DNA from 3 places in the Paenibacillus sp. FSL H3-0286 genome. Region 1 is predicted to be linked to each of the others. Evidence: predicted binding sites of a transcription regulator. Region 1 holds the regulator's gene; each other region holds the start of a gene.
The links. Region 1 encodes LexA, which represses DNA repair genes until DNA is damaged. Its sites were predicted from a motif close to CGAACATATGTTCG; they were not measured.
Positions count from the first base shown of each region.

Region 2: a site for LexA is predicted at 8,861-8,874, ahead of addB (helicase-exonuclease AddAB subunit AddB). Genes of this name have one in related genera too.
Region 3: a site for LexA is predicted at 2,125-2,138, ahead of MHB37_RS24090 (YolD-like family protein). Genes of this name have one in related genera too.

Region 1 is NZ_CP150285.1:4,018,314-4,031,129, reverse strand. Features, by position in the region: gene MHB37_RS18190 (SDR family oxidoreductase) at 1-549, shown strand, start outside; gene MHB37_RS18185 (hypothetical protein) at 1,278-1,967, shown strand; gene MHB37_RS18180 (DUF5316 domain-containing protein) at 2,394-2,597, shown strand; gene MHB37_RS18175 (cupin domain-containing protein) at 2,630-3,121, shown strand; gene MHB37_RS18170 (MBL fold metallo-hydrolase) at 3,122-3,904, shown strand; gene MHB37_RS18165 (hypothetical protein) at 4,010-4,588, opposite strand; gene MHB37_RS18160 (hypothetical protein) at 4,811-5,191, opposite strand; gene MHB37_RS18155 (L,D-transpeptidase) at 5,342-5,680, opposite strand; gene lexA (transcriptional repressor LexA) at 5,859-6,485, opposite strand; gene MHB37_RS18145 (LysM peptidoglycan-binding domain-containing protein) at 6,737-7,150, shown strand; gene MHB37_RS18140 (DUF896 domain-containing protein) at 7,260-7,469, shown strand; gene MHB37_RS18135 (hypothetical protein) at 7,519-8,040, shown strand; gene MHB37_RS18130 (HAD family hydrolase) at 8,075-8,860, shown strand; gene MHB37_RS18125 (FixH family protein) at 9,123-9,548, shown strand; gene metH (methionine synthase) at 9,728-12,816, shown strand, end outside.
Region 2 is NZ_CP150285.1:5,502,163-5,514,978, reverse strand. Features, by position in the region: gene MHB37_RS24710 (Ig domain-containing protein) at 112-2,340, shown strand; gene MHB37_RS24705 (ECF-type riboflavin transporter substrate-binding protein) at 2,492-3,052, shown strand; gene MHB37_RS24700 (ABC transporter ATP-binding protein) at 3,134-4,840, shown strand; gene MHB37_RS24695 (energy-coupling factor transporter transmembrane component T family protein) at 4,837-5,667, shown strand; gene MHB37_RS24690 (Na/Pi cotransporter family protein) at 5,722-6,708, opposite strand; gene MHB37_RS24685 (class I SAM-dependent rRNA methyltransferase) at 6,808-8,232, shown strand; gene addB (helicase-exonuclease AddAB subunit AddB) at 9,006-12,518, shown strand; gene addA (helicase-exonuclease AddAB subunit AddA) at 12,521-12,816, shown strand, end outside.
Region 3 is NZ_CP150285.1:5,372,276-5,378,967, forward strand. Features, by position in the region: tRNA gene MHB37_RS24070 (tRNA-Leu) at 1-73, opposite strand, end outside; gene MHB37_RS24075 (WGxxGxxG-CTERM domain-containing protein) at 233-709, opposite strand; gene MHB37_RS24080 (M15 family metallopeptidase) at 785-1,471, opposite strand; gene MHB37_RS24085 (hypothetical protein) at 1,589-1,753, shown strand; gene MHB37_RS24090 (YolD-like family protein) at 1,750-2,085, opposite strand; gene MHB37_RS24095 (hypothetical protein) at 2,300-2,860, opposite strand; gene MHB37_RS24100 (PH domain-containing protein) at 2,978-3,466, shown strand; gene MHB37_RS24105 (glycosyl hydrolase) at 3,539-5,014, opposite strand; gene MHB37_RS24110 (cytidine deaminase) at 5,189-5,605, opposite strand; gene MHB37_RS24115 (DNA-entry nuclease) at 5,706-6,143, shown strand; gene MHB37_RS24120 (hypothetical protein) at 6,225-6,374, opposite strand; gene MHB37_RS24125 (YjfB family protein) at 6,524-6,692, shown strand, end outside.

The DNA.
Region 1 (12,816 bases):
ATGGATCTTTCTGCACCTGAAAGCTTTGTGGATTTATTAAATAACGTTGAGCAGAAGCTAGGAGAACCTTCCATTCTTGTTAACAATGCTTGTTATTCGGTTAACGATGACTTAACCACGATTACCCCAGAGTCTTTGGATGCACACTACGCAATTAATGTTAGGGCGGTAACTATGCTTAGTGTGGAATTCGCTAGACGGTTTACGCAATCGGCAGGTGGTCGAGTTATTAATATGACATCGGGCCAATCACTAGGCCCCATGGCTGGTGAAATCTCGTATGCCGCAACGAAAGGGGCAATAGATGCTTTCACACGAACATTTGCAGCAGAGGTGGGTCCGAAAGGCATCACCGTAAATGCGATAAATCCTGGACCCACAGACACCGGCTGGATGACTCCTGACCTACGACAGCAGTTATCTAAGCAATTTGTAACAGGTAGAGTAGGATTGCCTAAGGATGCAGCTCGTCTGGTTGCATTCTTAGCCACCGATGATGGGGAGTGGATTACCGGCCAAGTTTTACATTCCACGGGTGGATTCAACTAACGGAGAACGATAGCTCAATGAGACACCTAGCTAATACGATGTGAAAATCGCCTCGTCAGTGATAATGCTGACGAGGCATTATAATTTGATGGGTCTTATATCAAATTCAGCCAGTCCTGGTGGCAGTGATTCGAAGTCGACTTCTTCGAGGGCTTCTGGTTAAATAATTATTAGTAACGGTTCATATATGTCAATCAACGCACCTATACGTTCGCTGATACCAATAAAAGTACCAATAGCTACAATACTTCCGCACCTTCCACCAAATCCGCTATCGTGATTGTCACAGATATGCACGGACTGGCACAATCTGAGTTACAGATCATTAAGAATGGCGATTTACAGAACCCCCCCGCGGTTGGCTGTGAGTCGCTATTTAATTTTTTTCTGAAAATGTGTTAATTAAAGTGTTTTGTGGAATTTGTTTTACTTAATTGTTTTATCGTCTACCTTGCTCTTGCTCAGTCCAATTAACCTTATGAAACCGAGAAGAACTAAGATCTCATGGGTCACTTTATGGAATCTGGTGGCATTAATTAAGATAGTAGGTGCCCGAATCGTCTGGGAACAATTTGAATTTCGAGCACAATTCCATAGCTGTAAATAAGAACGAGTCGATTGTTTGAAATTTTTCAATCCGTAGCAATAAAATTGAGAAAAGGTTTGAAGAATAAGAGGACACGTCACTCATGTGGGTAATAACTATTATAGTAATAAGGAGGTGCGTAATGAAAAAAATATTATTAACTACAGTTATTAGTATTCTTCTGTCTTCCTCAATACTCGGTGCATGTAGTAACAATAAAACAACAGACGAGGCAAAACCTACAGCGTCAAGTGCAGCGACAATGCCAGTTGTTGAAGCTACAAGCACTCCTGAACCTTCTGCTACTCCTTCTATGGAGGCGCAGGAGTCCGCCAGTCCGGAGGCCACTGATCCTCTAACATCCGATCGGCCAAAGACCAAAGCATTTGGTGAACAGGAGGGAGGGGTCTCAGGGCAAGAAGGTACACTTGGGAAAGGTGATGGATATTCCCTGTATGTTTTTCAGGGTTTCACACTAGACTCACAGTCTGGTCGTTTATCATTAACTGAGGATCCAACCTATTATGCCGAAATTAAACACTTACCTGCCGATTACGATCTCACAGCTTTGAAGCAGCAGGGACAAACCGAGCTTTCTGCAATTGGCAAAGCCAACGACCATAGCGGGGAACTAATTGAACATCCTCTAGGTTTTGCTGAACTATATCTGCAGGCAACCGGTGATAAAGGGATAGAAGATTATATGGTCTGGAAGAATCAGGCGGGGGAAGCTTTTCTTTTTCGGATACACAATCCTAAGGGGGATTCGTCGAATAAGTTTGCACCTTGGGTGATGGTTTCACTGGCAACACTTGAACTTGAAAGGAATTAAGTGTGATCAGAGCCGAAGGAGTTGTGCGGAGTAGAAGGGGTGTGCCATAACCATAATCAAAAAAATGGTTGTTGGCACACTTCTTCTTCTTTTTGGTACCTTACTTCATTCGAACGCCAATTTTCGTTTGCTGAGGTTGCAAATTTCGCGTATGAGCCTGCTATAGGATCCAGCAGACCTTATACGAAGCTTTACCCCACATTTGGGATACTAAAGGACTCCATAGTCGCTATTAGCATTAAAAACACTCAATATGAGCCTCATCCTTAGGAATAACGTCACTGGAGTCCGAAACCATGCTTCAAAGGCTCAAAATTAGCAAATAGCGTCATCTGGGTCCGAAAGTCATGGCACGTAGTAGAGGGATTTAATGTTAAAATATCTTATATATAGATTACTAATTCTTTCCTGGGAAGGAGTAAGTTCATGCAAATTTTTATTTACATAGGATTGGGCTTCTTTATAATTTCAGGTATATGTGTTGGAGCCTTCACGACAGGTACACAACAAAGAGGTAACTTTTATTCGGAATCTAAGCAAGACCGTAAAGCTAAAAACAAAGTAGCGAATTGGTCCGCTTTAGGTGGTCTTATTTCATTAGCTGTAGCTGGGATTCTTTATTTGTTGTAAATGAACGCACAACATAAGGAGGAGTGTTGCAGATGGTGAAGATTTTTAATGAAAATACGGTCTCTTTTACACAAAAACAGTCCCCGATCCCAGAGTTTGCTTGGCATACGAGTGAAAGGTTAGCTGAAATGGTGGGCTCCAAGCATTTAGTTTTTGATATCAGATCTTTAGATCCTGATAAATATTCTTTTCCTTATCATTTTCATAGAAATGCTGAAGAAATATTTGTGATTTTAGCGGGAAAAGCGATGTTAAGAACACCCGAGGGTTTTACGGAGGTTACTGAAGGGGATGTAATATTTTTTGAAATGGGACCGGAAGGGGCGCACCAGCTTTATAATCATTCCGATGCACCATGCAGGTATCTGGATCTCCGAACGAATCAGGGAATAGATATTTGCGAATATCCAGACTCAGGCAAAATCAACATTTTGCCCTATCAAGAAATCTATCAAGCGGATGAACAGGCGGATTATTGTAAGGGAGAAGAGCATGTAAGGGAAAAATGGAATGGGGGAGCGTAATTGATTAAAGATCGTTGGTTTACAGTAACGGAAATTGATCCGACCACCTATGCAATCAGTGAATATGGACATTGGGAAAAGGTGCATTGTTTTTTACTCTTGGGGCAAAAACAAGCCGCGTTAATTGATACGGGATTAGGTATTGATAATATAAAAAGAATAACGGATCAGTTAACGGATTTACCTATCGCTGTCATAACTACGCATGTGCATGCAGATCATATTGGCAGTCATGGGCAATTCGAGACAATCTATGTACATAAAGAGGATGCGGATTGGCTGATTAACGGAATAAAAGGCTTGTCCCTTGCCCAGATTCGTAAAGATATGAGCCGGGACATCAGCCTTCCTGTTCCTGAAACCTTTGATCCTAACACCTACATACCTTTTCAAGGGAAACCAACAGCTCTTTTACAAGAAGGGGATGTGCTCGACATAGGCGGGCGCAAAATAGAAATTTACCACACACCAGGTCATTCGCCAGGTCATATCAGCCTTTTTGATCATGCCAACGGATATCTGTTTACAGGTGATTTATTGTATGACGTTACGCCAATCTATGCCTTTTACCCTTCGACTAGTCCGGTTGATTTAGTGGCATCCTTAGAAAAGATTACGGAAATTCCAGGAGTTACCCAAGTATTCGGTTCTCATAATACACTGGGTTTAGATCCATCTATTTTACAAGAGGTCGAAAAGGCAGTTCGTGAGTTACGTGAGCAAAAGGTAGTGGAACATGGTACGGGCATTCACCAGTTTGATGGGTTTAGTGTGCAATTTTAGATTTTTCTATGTCGAAAACAAATGGGGGTATGGCGATATGGTGTCTACATCAAAGGCTTTTGCGAAAAATAATTCACACATCTTATTGCGCAAAAAACAACTTAATTATTCAGATACGATTGACCTGAACAGTGCATGCAATTGTTGTACTTGGGAGTAAGCTTCCTTGTACTGGTTGTCGGATTGTTGAATAGGCAATAAACCCGGCAAGAAGGAGATACAATACACAGGCGTTTCTTTGCTGTTCATATATATTTTAAGCGTAAGCTCTTCTATCACATTAGCTTCTTCATCGGTGTCCTTAAGGACATTAATATCTGCACTTGTTGCAGTAGTTTTGCTGTTTTGATGTCTTTTGGATACTTTTGAAAGGGTAAGTGCGTTAACCACAATCTCGGATCCCATTACATTATCAAATGAGTATAGCTTTGCTACTGCTTTTTTGTTACTCTTCGGATTTTTGGTGCCAATTGCTAATTTTTTATTAGGCTCGTTAAGTGCGATCAAGTGAGATTGATTGGGGGGAATGAATGTTTTGGTGAAGCTGATGTTAAAAGATGAGGTCGCATTAACTAGCTTAGAAATTTCAGATGAAGCAGATAGCGTTTTCAATTTTATAATGGCGGCACTTAGAATTAAAACAACTCCTAAAATAGCAAATAAGTACATCAGGATAATCAGCATATAATCACACCTCCTAGTTATCTCATTAGACTCAAATTGTTGCTTATTGAAAGATATGCCTGAATGATCTCCACTAGTATCTTTTAAAAGGGAAATTCGTGGAATTATAGGATCGGCTTCACGATTAACCCAAAAAAAGCACCCAGAGAAACCTTCCGATTCTGCAAATGATGCAAAATTGGGGGTTGCTGCAAGAGTGCTTTTTAAGGTGATTATGTAAACCTATAGAAAATTGAAGGCAGTGATATGATCGGTATAAACAATCAGCTGTTTGTATTCGATCGGAGTCCCATAACTAGCATAAGGTCTTACAGTAACGTCATTGAGGACAACAAAGTTATAGCTGAAATTTTTATCAGGGTGTTCTGCTCCCAAATAAGATATGTATTCGTCTACAATTACATCATCCATCAAAGATTTTAAATCAAATACATCCTCTTTGTTGGAGACGGTTGGAGAGACGATTCCCTGAATGCTGCCAAAAGAGGTGAGCAAATTCACTTTTTTTCCACTAGCTTGTTCATCATTTAAAAGTAAACCGGACAGCTTACCCAGTGCATCGACTTTAAAATCGACGAGGGTTCTAATTTTTGAATTATTCAAACTAAACACATCCTTTTCAATTTGCAATCCTGTTAACAATATTCGACATATAATCACCAAACTCCTAGTATGCTAATGAAAAAATACTTACTTATGTAATGCCCCCCATTTTTTAATGTGATTTGGGGGTTGCCGAGCCTCCATTCGAATTTAATTTCTTATCGTTACTCGTGTGCCTATAGGGACAATAGCAGCGAGTGCTAACACATCCTCGTTGTACATCCGGATGCAGCCGTGGGACACCTCTTTCCCAATGGAGGAAGGGTCATTGTTTCCATGAATTCCGTAGTGTGGTTTAGACAGTCCCATCCAAAAAACACCGAAGGGACCCCCTGGGTCGGGTTGTTTGTTAATAATAGTGAATTCACCCACTGGGGATTGGGTTAACATCTTACCGATGCCGACAGGGAAACCTCTAATCACAATATCATTGTCCAGAAGATATAACATTCGTTGGGTCAGATCTACAATAATTCGGTAGTTGGGCATTATACGCAACACTCCTTTCTAATTAGGATATGAGCAGAACGCCTAAAGGGTTATTCATAGAAAATGGCCATTTTAGCCATTGGGAACAAATGTTCGTAAGTGGTTGGAAAAGCAAAAAAACGTAGAAAAAAGGCTGTTCCGCATATGCGGAACAGCCTTTTATGTTAGAAGTGCATACTTAGTGGATATCTCGAAACAATCCGATGACTCTTCCGAGAATAGTTACGCGATTAAGGCGAAGCGGCTCATAAGCTGGATTCTCCGGCTGAAGCCGTATATGATCACGTTCCTTGTAAAAGGTCTTAACGGTTGCTTCATCTTCTTCGGTCATGGCTACAACGATATCTCCGTTGTCCGCTGTTTGTTGTTGGCGAACAATCACATAGTCACCATTCATAATGCCTGCGTCCACCATACTATCACCCATGACAGACAGCATAAATACTTTGTTGTCACCTACATAGTGAGTAGGAAGTGGGAAGTAGTCTTCGATATTCTCTGTAGCAGTGATAGGTACCCCGGCGGTAACTTTACCTACAACAGGAATCCGTGAGATGGTCTGCGCGAATTGGTGAACATTCTCTGAATCCTCTTGGCCTAGTAATTCTATTGCACGTGGCTTCGTTGGATCTCGACGAATAAGTCCCTTCTTCTCAAGCCGGTCCAAATGACCGTGAACTGTGGAGCTGGAAGCAAGGCCAACAGCTTCTCCAATTTCCCGGACGGAAGGTGGATAACCCTTGCTGCGGACTTCGCTTCGTATAAATTCCAGGATCGCCAGCTGGCGACTTGAAATCTTTGACATTGGAATCAACCCCATATAGTAATGTTTGGGAAAATTATAACATAGAACTACCGTTCGCACAAACATAAGTTCTAACTATTATAAATATTAATCTGCTAGAGTTAAAAAATGGTAGACAAATGATAATAAAATGAACCGCTTGAGTCTCTCGAAAAAAAGAGAACAATTGTTCTGAAATAGTATTGAACAAAACACATGTTCGTGTTATTATAAATTCGAAAGTAAGAACAAGTGTTTGGAGGATGATGATTATGCTAAAATACAGTACATACCGCAGCATCTACGACAAGGCCCCTGTGGTTGAATCTATAGGACATAATGACGTTGCCCGTAATTCCGCTAAGGTGAAAGAGATAACGGAACGTTTGCTTGGAGGGATGATTTCGTTGTTCCGTCAAGATTTCTTTATTAAGTTAATATTGATTTTCGTGCTAGTATTATCTGGCCTAACAGTAGTGGGAAATGTGTTTGCAGGATCGACGACTATAATGAAGGAAGAGAAGCGGATTGTGGTTGAACGTGGAGATACACTATGGAGTATTGCTCTTAAGAATAAACCAGCTGATATGAAGACAGTTGTTTATATAGAAGGAATTAAACGTTCAAGTGGGATTAAGAGTAGTCAAATTAACGCTGGAGACATACTTACTTTACCTATTTATTAATTTTCTGAGAACATAATAGAATGACCAGTAGAGCTTGCAGGGAGTAGACCTTGACAAGCTCTTTTTCTCATGGCAGAGTTAGAATTAATTTATAGGGGGAGGGAAAGTATTGAATATTGATGAGTTGGTCGCGCGAATTAACGAATTGGCACGCAAACAGAAGAGCGTAGGCCTTAATCAAGAGGAAGTGGCGGAACGCGCCAAGCTTCGTGAAATTTACCTGGGGAATATCCGCAATAACTTCCGAGCACAATTAAATACTATTGAAGTAGTAGATAACGATGAGCATGAACAAGGTAACAAGGGGCTTAAACATTAGCTCGCTGTTCCTTTTCATAGATATTTCAGGATGACTAGGGGGAACGCACATGGCCCGTTCTTGGGAAAGAATGGTTCAACGCAACACACAGCAAATCAACAAGCAAAGAAAGAAACAAGGCAAGGATACGATTTATGCCTCTAAATCTCCTACCCAGAATGCCGAAGTCTTTAAAGGTCGCAACATTGCATTTCCGTTAGTGTTAGTGATACTTGGCACTATGTTTTGGGTAGTTGGTTCTATTGATCAGGCCAAAGGTAATGGCATGCTGGCTAATTGGCTGGGAGTAGTACTGTACTATTTGCTGGCAGCGCTATTGTTCTTCCGTCGTCCGTACTTGAAGGTGGAAAAAGCAAGACTGTCCACTATTAAATTCAATCGCGAACGCGGACTTCCAGCTGCAGATATTGAGAAAATCACCCTTTCGCGTGGAGCTGTAGTCATTAAGCACAAAGGGAAACGTACGAAATGGATTTTCACAAAACTTATGAATCGCTATGATACTAATGCGATGAGTACACGATTAGAAGCATTTGCTAAAGCTCACAACATTGAAGTAGTTCACGAATAGAACTAGACCAGTTAAAGGGAGAGGGAGACCTGTAATGCCAATTTCTGCTGTACTATTTGACCTTGATGATACATTGCTGTGGGATGATCGGAGCGTCGAAGAAGCATTTCGTTTTGCTTGTGAAGCCGCCGGGGATACGATCGATCCACAAGAACTAGAAGTTGCAGTTCGTAAGGAAGCAAGTAGCTTGTATGAATCTTATGAGACGTTCCCATTTACAAAGATGATCGGAATTAATCCATATGAAGCACTCTGGGCTAACTTTACGGCAGGTGAACAGCCAGAATTCCGTCAATTGGAGCAGCTTGCACCGGTATATCGTAAAGAGTCTTGGCGTCGCGGACTTGCAGCGTTAGGGGTGGAAGACGAAGCACTAGCTGAGACCTTGGCAACTAAATTCGCAGCAGAGCGCAGAAAACGTCCATACATCTATGAAGAAACAATGCATGTACTGGAGCAGTTACGGGGTCAAGTGAAGCTTCTGCTACTTACGAACGGCTGTCCTGCACTGCAACAAGAGAAACTAGATGGTGTGCCCGAGTTAATTCCTTTCTTTGATCATATTGTGATTTCCGGAAGCTTTGGTAAAGGCAAACCGGATAAGGAAATTTTCCTGCATGCTTTAGAGCTTCTTGATGTAACGCCTGAGCAAGCGGTTATGGTCGGCGATAAGCTGACAACGGATATCCGTGGGGGGCTGGCAGCAGGGTTGACCACGGTCTGGATTAATAGAAAAGGTAGAGCACCTAGTCTTGATATTCATCCGGATCATGAAATCAATCACCTTGAGGAACTTCTTCCACTAGTTCAATCCTTGTAAGATATACAGAGCTATTAGCTCCAACATAAAGACTTTATAAAAGCAGCGAGTTTCTGAGATCCTAAGAAACTCGCTGCTTTTCTGTACATACATACTAACATAAGGAATTCATTAGATTTTTAAGTAAATGATTTAAGTCACAAGACTAATGCGGAATTGACGCAAAATACTGAAAAACCAATAATAATGTGTATAATAGATGGAGATGTATAACATGAATTGGTAGATTTTTATTATTCGATAATGATTGGGAGGGCTCCAAATGATGAGATCGAAGAAATTAGTCGCTGTATTATTAGGTGCAACACTTCTAGTACTAGGTGGATGTTCTTCAAATGGAACCAAGCATTCAGAAATACATAACATGAATATGAACATGTCTATGGAACCTATCAAAGTCGAACTACAATGGAGTCCTGAAGAAGTTGTTGTAAATCAAAAGGTAACCTTTGAAGCTGTGGTGACCCAAGATAACGAGGCAGTAGATGATGCAAAAGAGGTTCTGTTCGAAATTGTGAATAAAAATGATGAGGGACAGAAAATAGAGCTTAAGGGAAAGCTAATTGGTAAAGGAGTCTATCAAGCAGAAGGGACCCTTGAAAAGGAAGGACAATATAATGTCACTTCACATGTGACAGCCCGGACACAGCACTCTATGCCTAGCAAAGAGCTGTCTGTGAAACCATGATTCAAAGGTTCGCAACGCTTACTGAGCAATAACAGATAAAGCAGAGTGGAAAGGAAGGCTTTTCGAAATTCCTTTATTCTGCTAAACTTACTCTAATGTTTTACTGGGGGGACTATTAGTTGGCTAAATATACACTTGAGGAAAGCTTACAACAAAGGATTTTGATCCTTGATGGCGCAATGGGCACGATGATCCAACAGGTGCCTCTTACTGGAGAAGATTTTGGAGGCGATGAGCTGGACGGCTGTAATGAAATGCTGGTATTAACACGTCCAGAAGTCATTCAGACGATTCATGAGCAGTACCTCGAAGCAGGGGCTGATCTCATTGAGACTAACACATTTGGTGCAACCTCTGTTGTGCTAGCTGAATATGATATTCCTCAGCGGGCACGTGAGATCAATCTAGCGGCAGCAGAGTTGGCTCGCAGAGCAGTAGACAAATATGACACACCTGACCGTCCGCGATACGTCGTGGGGGCTATGGGTCCAACAACAAAAACGCTCTCAGTAACTGGAGGCGTTACTTTCCAAGAGTTAGTTGATAGCTATGAGGAACAAGCAGTGGCATTGATCGACGGTAAAGTAGATGTTTTGCTGCTGGAGACCTCTCAAGATACACTTAACGTTAAAGCTGGAAGTATTGGTATTCGTAATGCTTTTGAAAAGACTGGCATCACATTGCCGGTTATGATTTCAGGAACAATTGAACCAATGGGTACTACATTGGCGGGTCAGAATATTGAAGCATTTTATATCTCATTAGAACATCTGAAGCCTATCTCTATGGGCCTCAACTGTGCGACTGGTCCTGAGTTCATGCGGGATCACATTCGTTCGCTTTCGGAGATCTCCTCCGCAGCCGTGAGCTGTTATCCAAACGCAGGATTGCCGGATGAGAACGGACATTATCATGAATCTCCAGATTCTTTAGCTCGCAAGATTGCAGCCTTTGCCGAAAAAGGCTGGCTGAACATTGCGGGGGGGTGCTGTGGAACGACACCAGAGCATATCCGTGCGATGAAGGAAGCACTTTCTGAATATCCTCCACGCCCGCTGACAGGTAATCATCCGCCTGCACTTTCAGGCATCGAGCCTATCTATATTGAGAACGACAACCGTCCATACATGGTTGGTGAACGTACGAATGTACTTGGCTCTCGTAAATTTAAACGTCTTATCGTCGAAGGTAAATATGAGGAAGCCTCAGAAATTGCCCGTGCTCAGGTGAAGAGTGGGGCACAGGTTATTGACGTGTGTGTACAAGACCCTGACCGTGATGAGATTGAAGATATTAAGCTTTTCTTAGAACTGGTTGTGAAAAAGGTTAAAGTACCCCTGATGATCGATACTACCGATCCTAAGGTTATCGATTTGGCTTTGCAGTACTGTCAAGGTAAGGCGATAATTAACTCCATTAACCTTGAAGATGGTGAAGAAAAATTCGAGCTGGTGACGCCGATCATTCATAAATATGGTGCAGCTATTGTTGTGGGTACCATCGATGAGACGGGACAAGCCATTAAGGCGACAGATAAACTGGAAGTGGCTAAACGCTCCTATGACTTGCTAGTGAATAAGTACGGTTTAGCAGGAGAAGATCTTATTTTTGACACGTTGGTGTTCCCTGTAGGAACCGGAGATGAACAATATATCGGTTCAGCAAAAGAAACGATTGACGGCATTCGTTTGATCAAGGAAGCACTTCCAGGCGTTCATACGATCTTGGGCATTAGCAACGTCTCCTTTGGATTGCCGGAAGCGGGTCGTGAAGTGTTGAACTCCGTATTCCTTTATGAATGTACAAAAGCTGGATTAGATTATGCGATCGTAAATACAGAAAAAGTGGAGCGGTATGCTTCCATTCCTGCTGAAGAACGTCATCTTGCTGAGGAACTGATTTATAATACGAATGATGAGACGCTTTCTGCTTTTGTAGCTGCTTTCCGTGGTAAAAAAGTAGAGAAAAAAGAGAAGATTTCCAACCTGTCACTTGAAGAACGTTTAGCTTCCTATGTGGTTGAAGGTACGAAGGAAGGACTCATTCCTGACCTTAATGAAGCATTGACTAAATCTGGTCCGCTGGAGATCATCAATGGACCGCTGATGGCAGGGATGTCGGAAGTCGGCCGGTTATTTAATAATAATGAATTGATTGTTGCTGAGGTGCTGCAAAGCGCTGAAGTGATGAAGGCTTCTGTCAATCATCTAGAGCAGTTTATGCAGAAGGATGAGACAGCGGTTAAAGGAAAAATTATGCTGGCAACCGTAAAAGGGGACGTGCATGATATTGGTAAGAATCTAGTGGAGATCATCCTCTCCAATAATGGTTATCAGATCATTAATTTGGGTATAAAAGTACCACCAGAGACCATTATCGAAGCCTTCCGTCGAGAAAAAGCTGATGCGATAGGATTGTCCGGGTTGCTTGTGAAATCTGCTCAGCAGATGGTCCTCACCGCTCAGGATTTACGTACAGCAGGTATCGATGTTCCGATTATGGTTGGCGGCGCAGCTTTGACCCGTAAATTTACGAAGACCCGTATTCGTCCAGAATATGACGGTCTAGTATTGTATGCTAAGGACGCTATGGACGGGCTGGATATTGCCAATCGGCTTATGAACCCTGAAGAACGGGAGAAGATTGCCGAGGAAATTCGTGTGGAGGCAGAAGCAGCGGTTGCGGTGGCGCCTAAGCAAGAACTGCCGAAACTAACCAGAGCAGTGCGTTCCAAAATATCTCCAGATGCACCTGTATTTGTTCCACCGGATTTAGAACGCCACGTACTGCGTAACTATCCATTGGGGCATATTATCCCCTATGTGAATATGCAAATGCTGCTGGGTCATCATTTGGGGTTACGGGGTTCTGTAGAAGCCCAATTAGCTGCTGGAGATCAGCGGACTGTTGAACTGAAAGGTACCGTAGACGATATTCTCCATCAAGCAATGCTAGAGGGTACCATTACTCCACATGCTATGTATCAATTCTTCCCTGCACAATCGCAAGGGAATGATATTATAGTGTATAATCCACAGAATACGTCCGAGATCCTGCATACCTTTACTTTCCCGAGACAAGGGGTAGAGCCTCATCTGTGCTTGGCGGACTTCTTGAAACCTGTTGACAGTGGTATTATGGACTATGTTGGATTCCTAGTTGTAACAGCAGGTCACGGTGTACGTGAATTGTCTACTCAGCTGAAAGAAAGCGGAGATTATCTGCGTTCACACGCCTTGCAGTCGGTTGCACTTGAAGTGGCAGAAGG
Region 2 (12,816 bases), 1.5 Mb from region 1:
ATTTCGCTTTATAGAGCCAGGGGGTAAACACTTAGGGTACAATTGTCGATATAAGTAAAAGAGTGTGGGGATAAACCACCGAACGACATTATAGCCTAAGGGAGAGAACAAATGACTGTGTACAGGAAAATGACGAAAATGCTCCTCATCATGATATTGTTAGCTACTGCGGTTTTTCCGGTAAGTGTCTTTGCAGCGACCGGCGATATCAACTCGATTGAATTCGAAAGCTCCGCTAAAGTAGAGCTTACGGTTGGACAAACGCCAAAGCAACTTAAGGTATATGCGAATGTGGAAGGGTCCTCATCTAAAAGAGATGTGACAGGTGCAGTTGTATGGAATTCTTCTAACACAAACGCTGTAAAGGTAGTAAATGGCCTTTTGACTCCGATTGACAGCGGAAAAGCTATTATTACAGCGACTTATAATCATGCACTTGCTACCATTGAAGTTGAGGTAGCCCATCCTGTTAAAGAACTGAAGCTCGAATATAGTTCTGAAGGGAACTACAAATTGGGTGATGATGAGGATAAACTGCTGGTCAAAGCCAATGCGATTGGTGGAGAAACAGCGACTTCTGCTAAGGATGTAACGGCTGATACTACTTGGAGCAGCTCCAACACAAGCGTGTTGACCATTGCAGAAGGTAAGATCACTTTGGCTGGTGAAGGTACAGCAACGATCACTGCCAAATACAAGACCTTAACAGCAACCTTTAAGGCTGTAGTGAAATTGCCTTATTCTGAAATTGAGCTTAAACATGACGACAAAATCGTTAAAGAACTAGAGATGCTAGTCGGAGATGCACCTTTGAAGTTGGTTGCAGAGACTAAAGAAACTACAAAATCCAGCGCAAATGATATTTCAGAGAAAGCGGAATGGTCCTCTTCTAGTGCTAGTGTAGCTACAGTAGACAAAGGCGAGATCAAAGTGTTGTCTGCTGGTAAAGCTGTAATTACAGTGTCCTATCTGGGGATTACACAAACAGTAGACGTATATGTACGTGCTCCTTATGAAGCGCTACTACTTACTCCTACAGGAGATCAATTCCTGTTTATGGGCGAAACCCTGAACGTTAAGGCTGAGGTTCGCGATGCTGCGAATTCTACTCCGAACATTTCAGGCAGCGCAGTATGGACTTCGGATAATCAATTGGCGGCAACCGTTACGCCTGGTAGCGATACTGCGGCAGTGACTGCTAAAGCAGTGGGAACTTCGGTTATTAAAGCAGAGTACAGAGGAATTAATAAAAGCTTTAAGCTGACAGTTTATCCTACGATCACAGAATTGGCAGCCGACAAGACGGAATTGGAGCTTTACACAGATGACACCGTAAGCCTTCCAAAAGTAAATGGTACAAAGCTTGACGGTACAAAGCTAGATCTTAGCAGTGATATTGAGTGGACCTCTGCGGATGATGAGATTGCCACCATTAAAGACGGCAAGATTGTAGCTGAATCGGCAGGTATTGTGAAGGTTATCGGTAAAATAAAATCAGAAAACCCAACGACTTCAAAAACTGCTGTAAGAGAAAAAAGTGTTGAAGTAAAGGTTACAGTGAAAGATAAAGTCCTTGTCTTGCTTGGACCAGAAGAAAATCTGGTGATTGTTACTGGTGAAGAGAAGGCTGTTCCTGAAGTAAAAGCTGTGATGGAAAACGGCAGTGAACTTGATGCTACTGGAACTATGGAATGGGAGCTTACCGGTACGAATGCGATTATCAAGACAACAACTTCCGGTAAGGTAATCAAAGGACTGGTGAAGGGTTCTGCTACTTTAAAGGGAACTTACGCTAATAAAACCATCAGTATCCCAGTTACCATTGAACAAAAGGTTACTAAGCTAGTTGTAGAACCTACTGCTATCGAAATGAACATTAAAGGCTCTAAAGCGATAAAGGTAACGGCTTATTATTCTAATGGTAAGACAGGGAATGTCTCCAGCAGTATGAATTGGGAGTCCTCAAACGAGGCGGTTGCTACAGTTAAAGCTACAACCGTTAAAGCAGTAACAGAAGGTACTGCTACGTTGACAGGATCTTACCAAGGGATTGCTGCTAGTGTCAAAATTACTGTAGTTCCTAAATTAACAAAGCTGACCGTTAATGAAAGCAGACTGAAAATGGCTCCGGGAGCCGTTCAGAATGTAGTCGTGACTGCACAGTATGATACTGGTAAGACTGCTGTTGTTACTGGAAGTGCGGTGGTATGGACCAGCTCCAAGCCTTCTGTAGCGAGAGTATCTGCAAGTGGTCAGATTGTAGCTGTGAGTAAAGGAACGACATCCATTAAAGGAAAGCTAGGCGGCAAAACAGTTACAGTATCAGTGACAGTGAAGTAATAGAGAATAAGATCTGAATTATCAACTATGAATCTGCAAAGCCAACATTATGTTGCTTTGCAGATTTTTTTATTTAGATTCTATAGTAATTCCGACTATTCCGATGTATAATCACTTAAAACATAATAGATGCGTTGGGGGAGATGAAAACATGGCAAAACAAAAGGTGTTGTCGATCAAGACGATTGTAGCGATTGGTATTGGTTCTGCTTTATTCGTTATATTGGGGAGATTCGGCTCGATTCCTACGGGTATTCCAAACACTAACATCGAGACTACATACGCATTACTGGCATTGTTCTCCCTATTGTACGGCCCGTTTGCCGGATTATTTATAGGCCTGATCGGGCATACCCTGAAGGATACGATATCTTATGGATCGCCATGGTTCAGTTGGGTCATATCATCAGGAATTGTAGGGCTGGTTATTGGCTTGTTAGTAGCTAGAATCGCTATTCATGACGGGGAATTCGGACGGAAGGAAATAATACGCTTTAATTTGGCTCAGATTGCAGCGAATGCTGTAGCTTGGTTCCTTGTAGCCCCAGTGTTGGATATTCTGATCTATGCAGAACCCGCTAATAAAGTATTTACGCAAGGACTGACCGCAGGTGCATTAAATATAGCTTCGGTGGCAGTGATCGGATCTTTACTAGCCATTGCGTATGCTAAGACAAGAACGAAACAGGGCAGCTTGACTAGAGAAGCTTGAGTGGAATACATATCCAAGCTAAAAAGCCGGTGGAAATCACCGGCTTTTTTCTCTTCACATTAACCCAGAGGAAGGTCTCAGATGAAAAAAGTAATGATTGAATTTAAGGATTTCAGCTTTCAATATCGGGCGCAGCAGGAACCCACACTACAGGGGATTAACTTAACGATTGTTGAAGGGGAGAAGGTGCTTATCGTGGGACCCTCAGGTTCTGGGAAAAGTACACTGGCTCATTGCATTAATGGTCTCATCCCTTTTGCTTACAGAGGGGAAATATCAGGTTCATTACGGGTTATAGGCCAGGAGCAGAAGGATCTGAGTATCGCAGAGCTGTCCAATCAGGTAGGTACCGTATTGCAGGACCCGGATGGACAATTTGTAGGATTAACGGTTGGTGAGGATATCGCCTTCAGTCTAGAGAACCATGTGGTTCAGCAGACAGAAATGAAGAGCAAAGTGGCGGCTGCCGCAAGAGCGGTGGATATCCACGACTTTCTGGCCTCTTCTCCTCAGGAGTTATCGGGTGGACAAAAGCAAAAAACGTCCTTGGCAGGTGTTCTGGTAGGTGATGTGGACATCCTGCTCTTTGATGAACCGCTGGCAAGCTTAGATCCTTATACAGGTACAAAAGCGATTGAGCTTATTGATCGAGTGCATAAAGAGACAGGTAAAACCGTTATTATGATCGAGCATCGTCTTGAAGAGGTGCTGCATCGGGCGGTGGATCGTATTATTGTGATCCATGAAGGACGTATTGCGGCGGATATGCCGGCTGCAGAGCTGTTGAGCACAACGTTGCTTTCAGAAGTTGGCATTCGGGAACCTCTCTATTTAACGGCTTTGAAGTATGCCGGATGTTCGATTACAGCAAATATGAATCCGCAGCATGTGAACGATATTCAGTTGGAGGCGTGTTCTAATAAACTTAAGATTTGGTATGAGTGCAATCAGTCACGCCAGGATAAGCTGGAGAACCCACCCATCCTTGAGCTAAGAGATATTTCTTTTGGATACGAAAAAAATCAGCAGGTGCTGGATAAGCTCAATCTCTGTATTCATAAAGGAGAGATGGTCTGTATAGCGGGGCGAAATGGAGCTGGGAAATCTACAGTTTCTAAGCTCATTTGTGGCTTCTATAAGCCTTCTTCCGGATCGATACGGATGCATGGGCGTGATATTGCTCAGGACACGATTAAGGAGCGGGCAGAGCGGATTGGTTTTGTTATGCAAAATCCCAATCATATGATTTCTAAGACACTTTTATATGATGAGGTTGCCCTAGGACTAAGACTCCGAGGTTGCCCTGAGGAGCTCGTTCGTGAACGCGTCCATCAAGTCTTGAAGGTGTGCGGACTTTATGTTTTTCGCAGCTGGCCGATCTCGGCGCTCAGTTACGGCCAGAAGAAACGGGTCACGATTGCCGCCATTCTGGTACTGGAGCCGGAAGTGATCATTTTGGATGAACCGACTGCTGCTCAGGATTACAGGCATTATAACGAAATGATGGAGTTTCTCTTGACGCTGCGGGGGCAGGGGATGACGGTCATTATGATTACGCATGATATGCACTTGATGCTGGAATATGCCGATAGAGCTATAGTGTTAGCTGATGGCGTGAAGCTTGCGGATGATAGCCCTGAGCGAATATTAACGAATACTGATGTGGTGAAAAAAGCGAACTTGAAAGAAACCTCGCTTTTTGCCCTAGCTATAAAAGCTGGATTGAAACAACCGGAGGAGTTCGTTAGAAGGTTCATTGCGTATGATAGGAGGAGCCGAGGCGGATGAAGGCCAAAATGTTAACTTTTACGAAGCAGGATTCACCTATTCACCGTCTTACCGGCGCTACGAAGTTGATTTTATTTGTAGTGTGGTCTGTGACGGGGATGATTACATATGATACAAGATGTCTAATTGTGATGCTGTTATTTAGTTTGCTTGCCTTTAGAATTTCCAAAGTTCAATTTCAGGATTATGCTTTCGTATTATATTTCATCTTGATTTTCTTTTTGCTTAATCATATAGCTATCTTTATCTTTTCTCCTTTGGAGGGCGTACGTGTTTACGGGACACGTCATGATATTATGCATATTGCAGGCCGGTATAAGGTAACTTGGGAGCAGCTATTTTATCAATTCAATATTGCCCTGAAATATGCGGTGGTCATTCCTATGGCATTATTATTTCTTCTAACGACCAATCCCAGTGAATTTGCAGCATCCTTAAATAGAGTTGGAGTGAACTATAAAATTGCATATTCTGTATCGCTGGCACTGCGGTACATTCCGGATATTCAACGAGATCATGAGAATATATCGTTCTCTGCTCAAGCAAGGGGAATAGATATTTCTAGAAAAGAAAAGCTGCCTAAGCGGCTAAAAAATATCATTTCGATTCTGATGCCCCTAATTCTGACTAGTATCGAGCGGATTGAAAATATCAGTACCGCTATGGAGCTGCGCGGCTTTGGCACTGAGACCAAACGAACTTGGTATAGCCGTCGCCCGTTCACGAGAGACGATTATTTTGCACTGGCTTTGTTTGCGCTGATTGGAATTTTCTCGACGGTGATCACTTTTTACGACGGTTCGCGGTTTTATAATATTTTCGATTGAAGTATAATAGTACAGTTGTGGAAAACTGGGATTATAATAAACGGCACCTTTTTGTTAAGACTGAAGACGTTTCTCCAGTTTTGACCATATAGGCAGGTAGCATAATGGCAGTGCTAGAAGTGAGCAGACTACGTTGAAAATGGTCTGGGCGTGGGCGATTTGTGAAGCAGGGCCTCCACCAATCCATGCAGCACTTGCTTGTAGCAGCCCGATCATGGGCAAGAATAATAGTGCACCACCTACATTAAGCGCAACATGGGACCAAGCGACGAAGACGCCGGATGGCGTGCCGCCGATGGAAGCGATGACCGCTGTAACACAGGTGCCCACGTTGGCGCCCAGCACAATGGCTATACCTAGCTCAGGCGGCATGGCACCCGAGGCGGCAATGCTCATAGCCATAGCTATGACAGCAGCGCTGCTATGGAGCATGGCTGTTAGGCACGCTCCAGCGGCGAGCCCCCATAAGGCACTAGTAGCGGCATGGTTTAGGAACCAGAGGAATAAGCCACTTTCCTGAAGTATTCCGCCGATAGACTGCATGATAGCGATGCCCCATAGGACGAGGGCGAAGCCTGATACAGCCAGACTGATAAATTGCAGCGGCGGGGATATTTTGTGGCAGAGCTCTGCCACTCGTGATGTAGGCGGCAGTTCGCCTGCAATAACTGCCGCTGCCCACAGACTGAGCGAGGCTGCCAGCAAGGGCGTGGCCATGGTATTGATCTGAAGTCCGATCAATTCTGTAGTTAATGTGGTGCCGATGTTGCTGCCCAGGATAATGCCAAGTGTGCGGGCATAGGTAAGCAGGCCGGCATTGACCATGCCGATAGTCAACACCGTTACAGCAGTACTGCTCTGGAGTAAGGCGGACAACAGGCTGCTGGCAATCATTCCTTTAATAGGTGTTGAGGTAGCTCTATTTAGGCTTGTAGTTAATAGAGGGCCTGCTAGCTTGGACAACGCCGTTTCCATCAGCTTCATGCCGGCTAGAAAGATAACAAGACCATATATGATAGGGAACAGCAAATCACTGAACATAGGGCATACTCCTTTGGACGAGGGTTGTACACCAATATATGAATGTATTGCATGGGACATGTATAAAAACATTTTTAGAAAAACAGGGAGTTGAAGTCATTGCCATCGGTTATTTTAGAACGCAATCGCAAAAAAAGACTGGAACAGGGCCATCCGTGGGTCTATGCAGGTGAAGTCGCATCGGTAGAAGGAAATCCGGAAGCGGGGGGATTAGTAGATGTCCTTAATCATCAGGGCCGATTTTTGGCCGTAGGATATTACAATCCAGCGTCACAAATTCGGGTAAGAATTGTATCGCAGGGACCCCTTGCGATCATGGATACAGCCTTTTTTGCAGAACGGTTTGCGAATTGTCTGCAACACAGAAATCGTTTCCTTCCGGGTGCGGATGCTTATCGCTTGGTTTATGGTGAAGCGGACTTTTTGCCGGGGCTTATTGTAGATCGATTCGGAGATATTTTGGTTGTGCAGCTGCTTACCCTCGGAATGGACAAGCGGCGTGCAGAAATCGTCGAAGCATTGGTGCAGGTTATGGCACCGCGCGGAATCTATGAGCGCAGTGATGTTAGTGTGCGCGAGCTTGAAGGTATGGAGCAGACAACGGGTGTGCTGTACGGGGAATGTCCAAGGCATGTAACCGTGAGCGAGAATGGCCTGAAGCTGGTCGTTGATATTGAAGAGGGCCAGAAGACAGGTTACTTCTTTGACCAACGTGAGAATAGAGCTTCCATTGCTCCGCTCATGAAAGGCTGGGGAGGACGAAGCGGCATTACGCTACAGGAAATTGAAACTGAGGATGGTTCACTACAGACCTTACCAGTTAATAAGAGCGGCAAACATGTAACGTTCCCTTATTGGGACGGTGCCACAGTGCTGGAATGCTTCTCGCATACGGGCAGCTTCACGCTGCATGCCTGCAAGTATGGCGCGAAAAAAGTAACCTGCCTTGATGTTTCAGCACACGCCATTGAGAGTGCCAAAGTGAATGTGGAGCTGAACGGCTTTAGCGATCGTGTTGAATTCGTAGTGGATGATGCTTTTGCATATCTACGGAATCAGGTTAAAGGACTAGAGGAACGTTCTGAACGGGCGACAGTTGCCAGTGGAACAGATACGGCAGCAGCTGCTACAAATCCTAAATCCGGAGGCAAAACAGCCAAAACCGACACATCCAAGCCGATGACGGCAGGTGGAGGAAGAACTTGGGATGTAGTCATCTTGGACCCTCCGGCGTTTGCCAAAACCAAAAGTGCAGTAGCTGGCGCTTGCCGTGGTTACAAGGATATCAATCTGCACGGGATGAAGCTGGTGAACGAAGGCGGCTATTTGGTTACCGCAAGCTGTTCTTACCATATGCAGCCAGATCTGTTCCTCGAAACGATTGCCGATGCAGCTAAAGATGCTGGCAAGGTGTTGAGACTTGTAGAATGGCGGGCCGCAGGCAAAGACCATCCACAAATACTTGGCGTTAACGAAGGACACTATCTGAAGTTTGCGATTTTTGAAGTGCGGAGTAAAAAATAAGCCTGAAGGTCAAAAAGGTTTACAGTGCCAAGTAACAAATAAGATAAAAGGGCTGGTCGTAGGGTGGCCGTGAGTCGACTGTAAGGCAAGGAGTTGCCAACGGACTCAGATGACTCTATTTAGCGTAAACAGCCCATTATTGAATTCTTACGGACCCTAAAGGCGCTATTGCCCCAATAACACCCGTAATGCAGCACATTTTCGAAGAATAGCGTCAGTGGGGTCCGAAAAGTTGCCATAACAGCACTGAATCCACGAATAACGGCTCCTGGGTCCCTAAGTAATTAATGAAACAAGCCTAGCCGAAATGTTGAGTGTTAAATTCGGAATACTAAATAGTAAACAACGAATGATGCTTATTGAATTATGATATGCGGAATGCGGATTACAAAACGATCGGCGTTGAGTGCGGGGTGTTGAGTATTGAACGCTGAACGCTGAACGCTGAACGCCAACAGTCTAACATTGACCCTACGCTCCGACATTGGCAGCTCCTATCTAACGTTGCACAACTGGCATTAAAAACAAACTAAACACTCTAAAAAGCAAGCCGCCAAAATCCGGAGGTTTGCTTTTTTTATTTGTACTCATAGCTGATTATCCTTTGTAAAACATTAGAAAATACTAGCAAACACATGTTCCGATTAGTGTGGTTATGATATACTGAGGGGACGAGGAATCACTGAACTTTTTTAATTGGAGTGTAATCAATGGGTGGATATTTCACCCTGTATTCTATATATTTTCTCCGCTACGGAAGGAGTCTATCATTTATGCCGGTAACCTTTTTACTAGGCCGCTCGGGCAGTGGCAAGACAACAAAAATATGGGAATCTATCTCTTCTTCCTTAGAAAAGGAACCGCTTGGTGCGCCGATTATTATTCTTGTGCCAGAGCAAGGTTCTTTTGGAGCAGAACGGGGGCTTCTGACCGTAGGGAATGTGAAGGGAAGCCTTCGGGCGCAGACACTGAGTTTTTCGCGGCTTGCCTATCGTGTGAAGCAGGAAACTGGTGGCAGTGCAAGTCTGCCAATCAGTGAAGAAGGTAAGAAAATGTTAATTTACAAAATCATCAGTCGCCGCAAAGAGGAACTGAAATTATTCGGTGCCTCAGCAGACAGACCGGGTTTTGTGGAACGTCTGAACCAACTGCACACGGAGATGAAACGTTGCTGTTTGGGTTCCACTGATTTAGAGGAACAGCTGTCCGCTATGCGAGGAGCTATTGCAAGAAGTCCTATTCTTGAGGGTAAGCTGGATGATTTGCAGCTGGTATTTAGCGATTTAGAGAAGGAAATGTCCCGTCTTTATATCGATGAAGAGGATCGTTTAGCAGAACTGGCTGAGCATATTCCAGATTCCTCCTACATTCGCGGGGCAGAGATTTGGGTAGATGGGTTCCATGGATTTACTCCGCAGGAATTCGTAGTGCTTCGAGAATTGATGCAGCAAGCTTCGAAGCTGACGGTTTCGCTTACAATTGATCGTCCTTACCCCTATGGAGATCAGTTGAATGAGCTTGAATTGTTTCACCCAACTGCGGTTACTTACATTAAACTGCGTGGAATTGCTGAAGAGCTGGGCATTGATGTATGGGACGAGCTGCTGGAGCCAATGGTTCTTCCACGTTTTGAAGAAAGTCCAGTACTTGCTCACCTTGAACGGGGATATGATCGCCGGAAGGCTTGGATAGATGCGGATGAACTGGCAAGAGAGGCTATATCCATAGGCGCCGCAGTTTCGCACAGAGCAGAGGTTGAGGGAGCCCTGCGCGAAATGACTAGACTGGCGCGGGATGAAGGTGCAAAATATGGCGAAATGGCCGTATTGATGCGCAATATTGGCGATTACGAGCAGCTGGTTCAGCCGTTGTTCCAAGATTATGGAGTGCCATTTTTTCTGGACCAGAAGGTGAATGAGCTGCATCATCCGCTAGTGGAGTTTATACGTTCCGCATTGGATGTAGTGCGTCGTCGCTGGCGTTATGAGGATGTATTCCGTTGCGTAAAGACGGAGCTTCTGCTTCCGCTAGACGGTAGTATTACGCGTGAAGATATGGATGCTTTAGAAAACTATGTGCTGGCTTGTGGGATTCAGGGGTACCGCTGGACAGATGGCCGCTCCTGGAAAGGTATTCCTAGCTTGTCGCTGGAAGGCGGCAGACAGATGGATGATGAACTGCTTGCTACTATGGAACGATGCCGTGCTAGTATAACAGGTCCATTATTTGCTTTTGAGAAAAGAATCCAGAAAAGTCGTAGCGGTCTTGAACTTTGTACGGCATTGTACAAGCTGCTTGAAGAGACGGATGTTGCGCGAAAGCTGGAGAAACTCAGTGTTAAGTCTATGGAGAAGGGCCAACCCGAGAAGGCTAGGGAACATAGCCAGTTGTGGGGTGCGGTACTTGATCTTCTAGATCAGATAGTAGAAATGATGGGCAATGAAAGACTTGAGTTTGAAGTGTTCACTGGAGTTCTAGAGACAGGTCTTGCTGAACTTAAAATGGGACTAGTTCCGCCCGCACTGGATCAAGTATTGGTCGGCAATATGGATCGGACTCGCCCAACGGGGGTTAAATACGCTTTTTTGCTTGGATTTAATGAAGGTGTTGTGCCTGCGCAGTTTAAGGAAGATGGAATTCTCTCGGAAGGTGAACGCTCCGTACTAGAGAATGCTGGAATGGAGCTTGCTCCCGGCGCTTCTCGTAAACTGCTGGACGAGCGGTTTCTGATCTATAATGCACTAACGACAGGAAGCCGAAAGCTCTGGATTAGCTACGCTACAGCGGATGATGAGGGCAAAGCTCTCCTTCCCTCTGAGGTTATCCGGCATTTGCATAGAATGTTCCCAAGGGTTCAAGAGCACAGCTTGTCAGCACTTCCCCCTTCGGGACTACCTATAGAAGTCGGAAATCCTATCCATCTCGGTTTCATTGGTCAACCAGAACAGAGTCTTCGCGCATTGATTATGCAGCTGCGGCAGTGGCGCCAAGGAACAGAAATTCCGGAGCTATGGTGGGATGTGTATAACTGGTTTACTAAGAACGAAGATCGTAAATTTCAACTGGAACGTTTGCTAAGTTCACTGTTCTATCGTAATGAGGGAACGAAGCTAAAGCGTGGCACAAGCCTCAGATTGTATGGTGGCTCAACACTGCGGGGCAGTGTGTCCCGGATGGAGAAATTTGTTGCGTGCTCATTTTCCCATTTTGCGTCCTACGGACTAAGACTGAAAGAGCGCCAGTTATATAAGCTGCAAGCACCTGATATTGGACAGCTGTTCCATGCTGCGTTAAGTGATATGGCGATAAGACTGAAACAAGAGGGACGGGGCTGGGGCAGCTTATCTCCGGATGAATGTCGGCGTGAGGCCAGTGAGACAGTAGAACGGCTATCTCCGATGTTGCAGGGTGAAATTCTAATGAGCTCCAAACGTTACGGGTACATCTCCCGTAAGCTTAAGAATATTGTTGGACGTGCTTCTGTGATTCTGGGCGAGCACGCCCGCCGGGGCAGCTTTGAGCCAGTAGGGCTGGAGCTGGATTTTGGACCGGATAAGGAGTTGCCGCCTTTAAGAATTACGCTGCCGAATGGCTGTGTGATGGAGGTCGTTGGCCGGATTGACCGTGTAGACATGGCTCGTGGAGAGAACGGTATTCTTCTGCGGGTAATTGATTATAAATCGAGCCAAAAGGATCTCAAGCTGCATGAGGTGTATTATGGCTTGTCGCTGCAAATGCTGACTTATTTGGATGTGCTGCTGACATATTCGGAGCAATGGCTGGGGCAGCCGGCACTTCCAGCAGGCACACTTTATTTCCATGTGCATGATCCGTTGTTAACTTCATCCAACGGGATGAACAAGGAACAGGCTGAGCAAGAGCTGTTGAAACGCTTCAAGATGAAAGGACTGCTTACAGCAGATCGTGAGGTTGTCTCCCTGATGGATACGACTTTAGACAAAGGGTATTCTTCTATCGTGCCTGTAGCAGTAAAAGCTGACGGCAGCTTTTATAGTAGTGCCTCAGTAGCTACACCAGAGCAGTGGGGCCATCTATTATCCTCCGTTAGAGGGACGATCTCGGATATCGGGACACGGATAACAGAGGGTGATGTGGCGATTGAGCCGTACCGAATTGGGCAGGAGACCGCCTGCACATTCTGTTCCTTTAGACCTGTCTGCCAGTTCGATGAAGCTGTGGAAGGCAACAGCTATAACAATCTGGGTAAGCCAGGGAAGGATGTTATATGGGATCTGCTGTCCCGCAAAGGAGGAACTACACCTTGAGTATGAAGGCTGAAATAGAAGCGAAACCGGAAGGAAGTATATGGAGTGATGACCAGTGGCGCGCCATTGCGGAGAGCGGTGATGACATCCTCGTTGCTGCGGCAGCAGGTTCCGGCAAGACGGCGGTGCTGGTAGAACGGATTATTCGAAAGATCAGTAAGGAAGAGAACGGCTTCAGTGTAGACAGGCTACTAGTAGCCACGTTTACCAAAGCTGCGGCTGCCGAAATGCGGCAGCGGATCAGGGAAGCCCTTGATCGGGAGCTGGAGGAGAACGGGGAGAACGACCATTTGCGCCG
Region 3 (6,692 bases), 1.4 Mb from region 1:
GGTCGAACCCGTACGGTACTCACGTACCGCAGGATTTTAAGTCCTGTGCGTCTGCCTGTTCCGCCACCCCGGCATATTATGTGTTGAAGCTTCATACGTTGTTCACATATAACGCGACAAGAAATATAATATCATGAATATCGATAACGCGCAATCCTTTTTCGAAAAAAATTTATTCACAATAAAAATAACCCGTTCAGCCAGAACCGATACGGGTTATTATAAACGCGGATTATCTACGCTCGTCACTTCTGCTTCTCATTCCGGCAAGACCCAAAAGTCCAAGCAGACCGAGCCAGCCCCAGTTAGATCCTTTGTTAGTTGCAGCATTCGTTGTTGTACTAGTTGCACGGTATTTGCCGGTCTGTGTGGTGTTGGTTGCCGGGTTGACAGTGCTGTTGGTTCTGTAGTTATTTCGGGTGTCATTGTAGTTATCGGTGTTGTAGTTGTTAGGTCTGTAATTATCATCGATGCGGATCTTATCTTTCATAATGCTCTCATGCTGATTCAGCGTTCCCGTGGTGCCGTTCATTAGATTGCCTTCCGTGTTCATCATCCGAGTGTGTTCCGCAGTCCCATCCATCCCGGTATTCGCGGCTGGGATACCGCCCAATGCTGCTGATCCCACGGCATTTGATGCATAGCTAGCTCCCATTAGACTCATTGATAATACAGTACCGCATGCAAGGCTTGTTATCAGCTTGTTCACAGTGTTATGCCTCCCTTTAAGGTTAGTTATCACTGATAATTTCCCCTTGGACGGCACTGTCTATGCATGGTGGTTTTACTCTTTTACTACATTAACTGTCTTAGTCACAGCATCATAAGTAACCTTTGCTCCAAGCGCCTCAGCCAGCGCACGTATGGGCACATAGGTTATTCCGGTATCAAGAACGCCATCGGTAAGCTTGCGGCCGTTTAGGTTAATGGTCACTGTAACGTCTTTGTTCACCTGATCATCCCCTCCGGTAATCTTTTTTAAAGCCTCTTTGGCTTGGTCCGTCGTTGGACGTTTACCTGCCCGAAGTTGATCTATAGTTAAACCGAAAGTCATTTGCAGATGTGAATAATCTTTAAAAGAGGTCCAGTCCCCGCCCCATTCTAAACCAAGCCGCTTAGCCTCCTGTACAACCTCTTGCCAATCCGCTGTCTTATCCTTATCACCATCACGATTGATATCCCAAGAAAGGCTAGTGCCATTCGGCAGCAAAAGCGCAAAATCAAACGCAAGACCATAATTATGATAGCTGGTACCGCCTTTAGCGTTGGTAACTATCGGTCCTGGTTTGCTTCTACCCTGCGCATACAAAGCATTTTGCTCAGCAATGGTCCGTAGACCCTGAGTAATAACGATAGGGACTCCTCTCGCATGGCTTTGCTGAATCAAAACATTCGCACCTGCCGCCAAGACAGGATGAAGCCCGACCAGACGCGCCGCGGATTTTTCCCTCAATTGCTCCAAAGTCAGCATAGAATCACCCCTTTGGTATATTCAATGATGCCGCTGCCCTATTTGCCTGTACCCCTGTCCCCTTTAGGATGATTTCCACAAAAAAGGACAAAATATTTAACGAAAGGTGGGAGACATATGGATATTCATAGCGATAGCTATAAAGTTGCAGCCCTTAGTGAACAGGAAGAAGCACTGGAAATTATTCGGAATGCTGAAGCTTCCATTGCACATCTGACCGGTAATCCTACCGTTACCTTAATCGCTTATGAGAAAAGCGAAGGCAACGGTTCTCAGCATTAAACGATGTAGACCTCGACAATATCATCCACATCGATCCACTTCCATTCCTCCGCCCACTGCAGCTTAAACTCACGCGAGTGGGTGTGAATGGAAGTCACAAAACCACTTAACATCGTATTTTCAAAAGGGTCAAAAAGAACAACTGTCACTCGTACATGACTCCGCAACGACAAAGCCAGTGTACATTCAATCTCCTCCAGCTTCTGCTCATCCAGAATAGGCTTGATGCGGCGCAGCGTTTCCCGTTCATCTCTTATAATTCGTATCTTATGCTCCGGCAGCATCATGCGGCTGCTTTCCCACAGCCCGTTTTTCTCCAGCTTTTTGCCCATGGTAACCCCTCCTTAATTATATATCTATTCCTCTCAACACGAACGTATGTTTGTATTATATCCGCATCTTCGCATATTAATCAATAATCAGGAAAAAGATACCTTTTTAAGGGTCACTCTTTATTCAAAAGATATATATTAATGTATATCTATTCAAGCTAAAATTCGCAGCAAAAAGACGCTGACAGATAAACTGCACAGCGCCTGATTTGATTTATTCTTGAACAACGTCCCCAGACTCTGAGGTAGCCTGACCTTCGGAGTCTATAAGTCCTGTTGCTTCTCTTGCCTCGTTAAGCTTGGAAATACCGAATAACATCGCTACATCAGCGTTCTGATTCAATTCATTAAATTGCTCAGCCGTAACGTTTGCGGAATCAGCGCCTTGAGAGGCCTCTTCTTTTAAAGAATAAGCACTTTCAAAGGCAACTTTAGACTCTTCGAGCAACTTACGAATGTCTTCAGGCAAGCTGGAGGAAATTTTTACTTTCTCGGCTTGATTCGATAAATCAGTTGCGGTACTCTGGAATTGCTTAATTTTCTTCTCCAACTGCTTGTCCGTGAGTTCTCCTGCTGAATAACCAGCAATGGCTTCGTTGAACTCCGCTAAAGAAGTTTTTCCTGACTCTTCAAGTTTAGACATTTCATTGTAGAAGTTTTGCACGGTCTCCTGCACTTCTTCCTCCGTGGCAGGTGCCGATGAAGTTGAATTATTGCTGCAGGCGCTAAGGATGACAGTCATCATCAGCATTCCTATTAGTAAAGCTTTTTTCATTATTTATCCCTCCACTTAACAGGATAATGTCGGTTTGTGTAAAGCGCAAATGAAATATATGTAAAATGACTGTTATGTTATAATTATTTTAATTGTGATCAGGAAAGGAGAGTATTTATGCCTTATTGCACCACCTGTGGAGCGGAATACAAGCAGGGCGCTAAATTTTGTGGAGAATGTGGAACCAGCCTTGACGGCACTGCTCCAGTAACCGCTCATCGACCCGCAGTAGATAATCATGTCATTCAAGAAGTCGTGCTCTGGAAAGGCAAACCTGCCGGCATCTCGGATCGACTCAAAGGAATCGTAGGACTTAACACAACTTCATATACCATTACAAGTCAGCGTATTATGGTAAAGACCGGACTTATCGGTAAAAATGTTGAAGAAATCGAATTGCTGCGCGTACGCGATTTATCCGTAAAACAGTCTATCATGGACCGGATGCTTGGCATTGGGTCATTAACTGTATTTTCTGATGATGCCTCAGCGCCTCAGCTTCTTTTTCGAAAAATCCATGATGCCCAAACCGTCAAAGATGTTCTGCGCAAAGCCGTTCGTGACGAGAAGATCGCCAACAACATTAGCTACCGCGAGCAAATTTAAGACGTTCATACGTAAAAAGGCCCCGGAAAACCGGGGCTTTTTGCTTGCGCTTGCATACTTGAAGTACTCTTTTTATGGAAGATAAAATGCCCCCGCTGGGATAACCCCCTTGATCTGGCTCGGACTCTCCCACTGCAAAACAACCCGGGCGTCGCCCGCATTCTCATAATACTCCACCTTTATTTCATACGGCTTACCTGCAATCAGGTTTATACTCCCTTTTCGTTCCTGGCCGCTCTGATTCACCCAACTATCAATGACTAGCCCGCCATCAATCCATACCCGTATCCCATCATCAGAGTAGGAATAAATGGTATACACCTCGCTAAAAGCAGCCGTCAGCTTCCCACTCCACCGCACAGAGAACGCATCTACACGAATGGCAGGATCAGGCGAACCTTGTCTCCATGAAAAGTTAATATTGGCATCCGTACGCAACAGTGCAGGCGTGCCGCTGAGCGTCATGTTATTGTAATATTGGCCACATAATCCACTCTCCAGCACACTATCCCCGATAGCAGCGAAAGCGGCGGCCTCAGCAGCATACTCCTCTCGTGTGAATACCATTTTATCGTTCATAAAAGCTTTTATCACAGCATCGGTATTCTTCTCATAGAGGAGTTTCCCCCAGGTCAGCTGATAAGACCATTTGGGCTGTGTTTTGGACAACAGTTCAGCAGACGGAAGCTCTCCATTCTCACCAATCGCAATCAGCTTGCCACGACCCAGATCCCATAAATTATCATAATGACTAATCTTGAAATCCGCGTCATAAATGTCGAGCGCCAGCACATCTACCTTATCACTGCCCGGATAGTATTCTGCCGGCTCATCACACCACTGATTTTTTGCATTTGGACTCCAAACCCACAATAAATTATGCAGCTTATGATAATTGGTAAAACGATCGAACATAAGGCTCCACAATGCAGCGTAATTGCTCTTTTGCCCCCACCAAAACCATCCACCATTCATTTCATGATACGGCCGCCAAAGTACAGGAACCCCTGCGTCATTAAGCTTTTTCAGCGACAAGGCTATCTTATCCAGATCAGCTAACAGAGCATTATACTGGGTGGTACCTGGGGTTATATATTTATCAAAATCAGCATTGCTTAGGCTCGTATTTACATTCCCCCAAGTTGGCGCTGTCCCCGGTAATGCAGCGTGATAACACATCGTTACGATCCCGCCGGCCCTAGACCAGCGTATCGCACTGCTGACGACCCAATTCCGTTGATTGTCAATTAGAGCCTGTGACTGATTATTGATTGCGCCCAGCTCGTAGCCATGAAGCGCAGCATATTGCCCACTCGTATTTTTAAGCTTCTCCATGAGCTCGTCTGCACTTTCCAAATAATCATGTTGGCCGCTTATCACACCCTTTCCCTGCAAGTAATAGAGGGTATTCAGCAATAGCTGAGCCGAGGACGACAGCCCCGAATCCGCCGGAGCCATTTGTAATCTGCGAAAAGCCATCTGCCACTGCACATCGCCCACGAACCTTGATGCTGAATCAACCATCTGACGAATAATCCGCTGCTCCATCTATTCTCACCATCCTTTTAAATCTTTTTAAGTTATAGTATGGGGACAATAATGACATGAACTCAGCGAATGGACATGAAGTTGTAAAATAAGTTGGGACGATATAAGGAACTGCTGAATAAATTCACGGCTCAACAAAAAAAGGAGCTCCGCGGCTCCTCATTACTTTTTTTCTTATCTCGTGTACCTTAAAGGCAATAGTTCAGTGATTTCATATTTAGCTAATCGGTCATCCTCCGATACAATTATCTTGCAGTCTATTCCATAATCCGCAATTAACTCTCGGCACATGCCGCAGGGAGAGACTACTTTAATCTCTTTTTCCTCGCTGTCTGGGTCAGAATGCCTTACCGCAACAATCGTATCAAATTCCTTATAACCTTCGGATATCGCTTTGCCAATCACCATCGCCTCTGCACAGACTGTAATCCTCCCCATGCTGGCTTCCACATGTACCGCTGTAAAAATCTCTCCTGTTTTAGTACGAAGCGCTGCACCCACATGGTGCCGTCCCCATTCATAACGCCTGGTAATTATATCTTCGGCAGCCGCAATAAGCGTCTGATCCTCAATGGTAATTATGTACTCCATATCCAGTTCCGTCCTCCTTTATTTTACCTAATTATATTAAATCGCACTGAATTATGATATAAGATATACTATTTTAAGTGCCAAAAAAGGAGGAGCAGAATTGAAAGTAAGAAAATGGATCTCCAGTCTCATCATTGTTGCATTACTTGCTTTGGCTAGTTACTGGTTTGAACAAAACGGAGAGCCTACAGACCCCTCGTCTCCATCCGATTCGAGTGTTGTTCAGCTAACCTTCCCATCAGACCGCTATCCTGAGACCGCCAAACATATTCAGGATGCCATTGCGAAAGGTGAATCCGCCACATGTACGATTAACCGAGAGCAGGCTGAAGAGAACCGTAAAGAGTCCTTAAAAGGGATTCCCACTAAAAAGGGGTATGACCGGGATGAATGGCCAATGGCTATGTGTAAGGAAGGCGGCGTTGGTGCCGACATTGAATACATAACGCCAAGCGATAACCGCGGGGCTGGAAGCTGGGTTGGCAATCAGCTGGAGGATTATGCAGACGGAACCCGGGTAGAATTTATGTTTAAATAACGGTCTGTCTGACCAGCCCCAGGCAACAGAATAGCCCCACCTGGCATTCGCCAGATGGGGCTACACTGCACATCAGCTAACTTAGAATAAGCAAGCTTTAGTGATGATAACCAGCAAGATGAAAAGTACCAGAATTGCTCCTGTTGAAGTCCAAGGACTACACACCGGACCTACTGATGCTGGACTTACTACCGGACCTACGTTACAACCACAACCATGTTCCATTCCCATTTTCAATTCCTCCTAATGATTAATGACTACAGCACAAGATATGTAAAAAGGAGATAAGCCGTTTGGGCGAATTGGCAAACAAATGCCAATCACCTAATGAATTGAAGGTGGACAGTCGATAAACAGGATATACACAAAGGAGGTGCAATATGGATATAGCTGCATTATCAATGGCAATGAGCCAAGCATCCTTAGCTCAAAATGTTGGGATACAGGTCATGAATATTGCCAAGAATCAGGCTGAAACCCAGAGCCAAACCATGGTGGAAATGCTGGGCAAAAGCGTTGCTCCGAATTTGGGAAAAACACTTGATATTA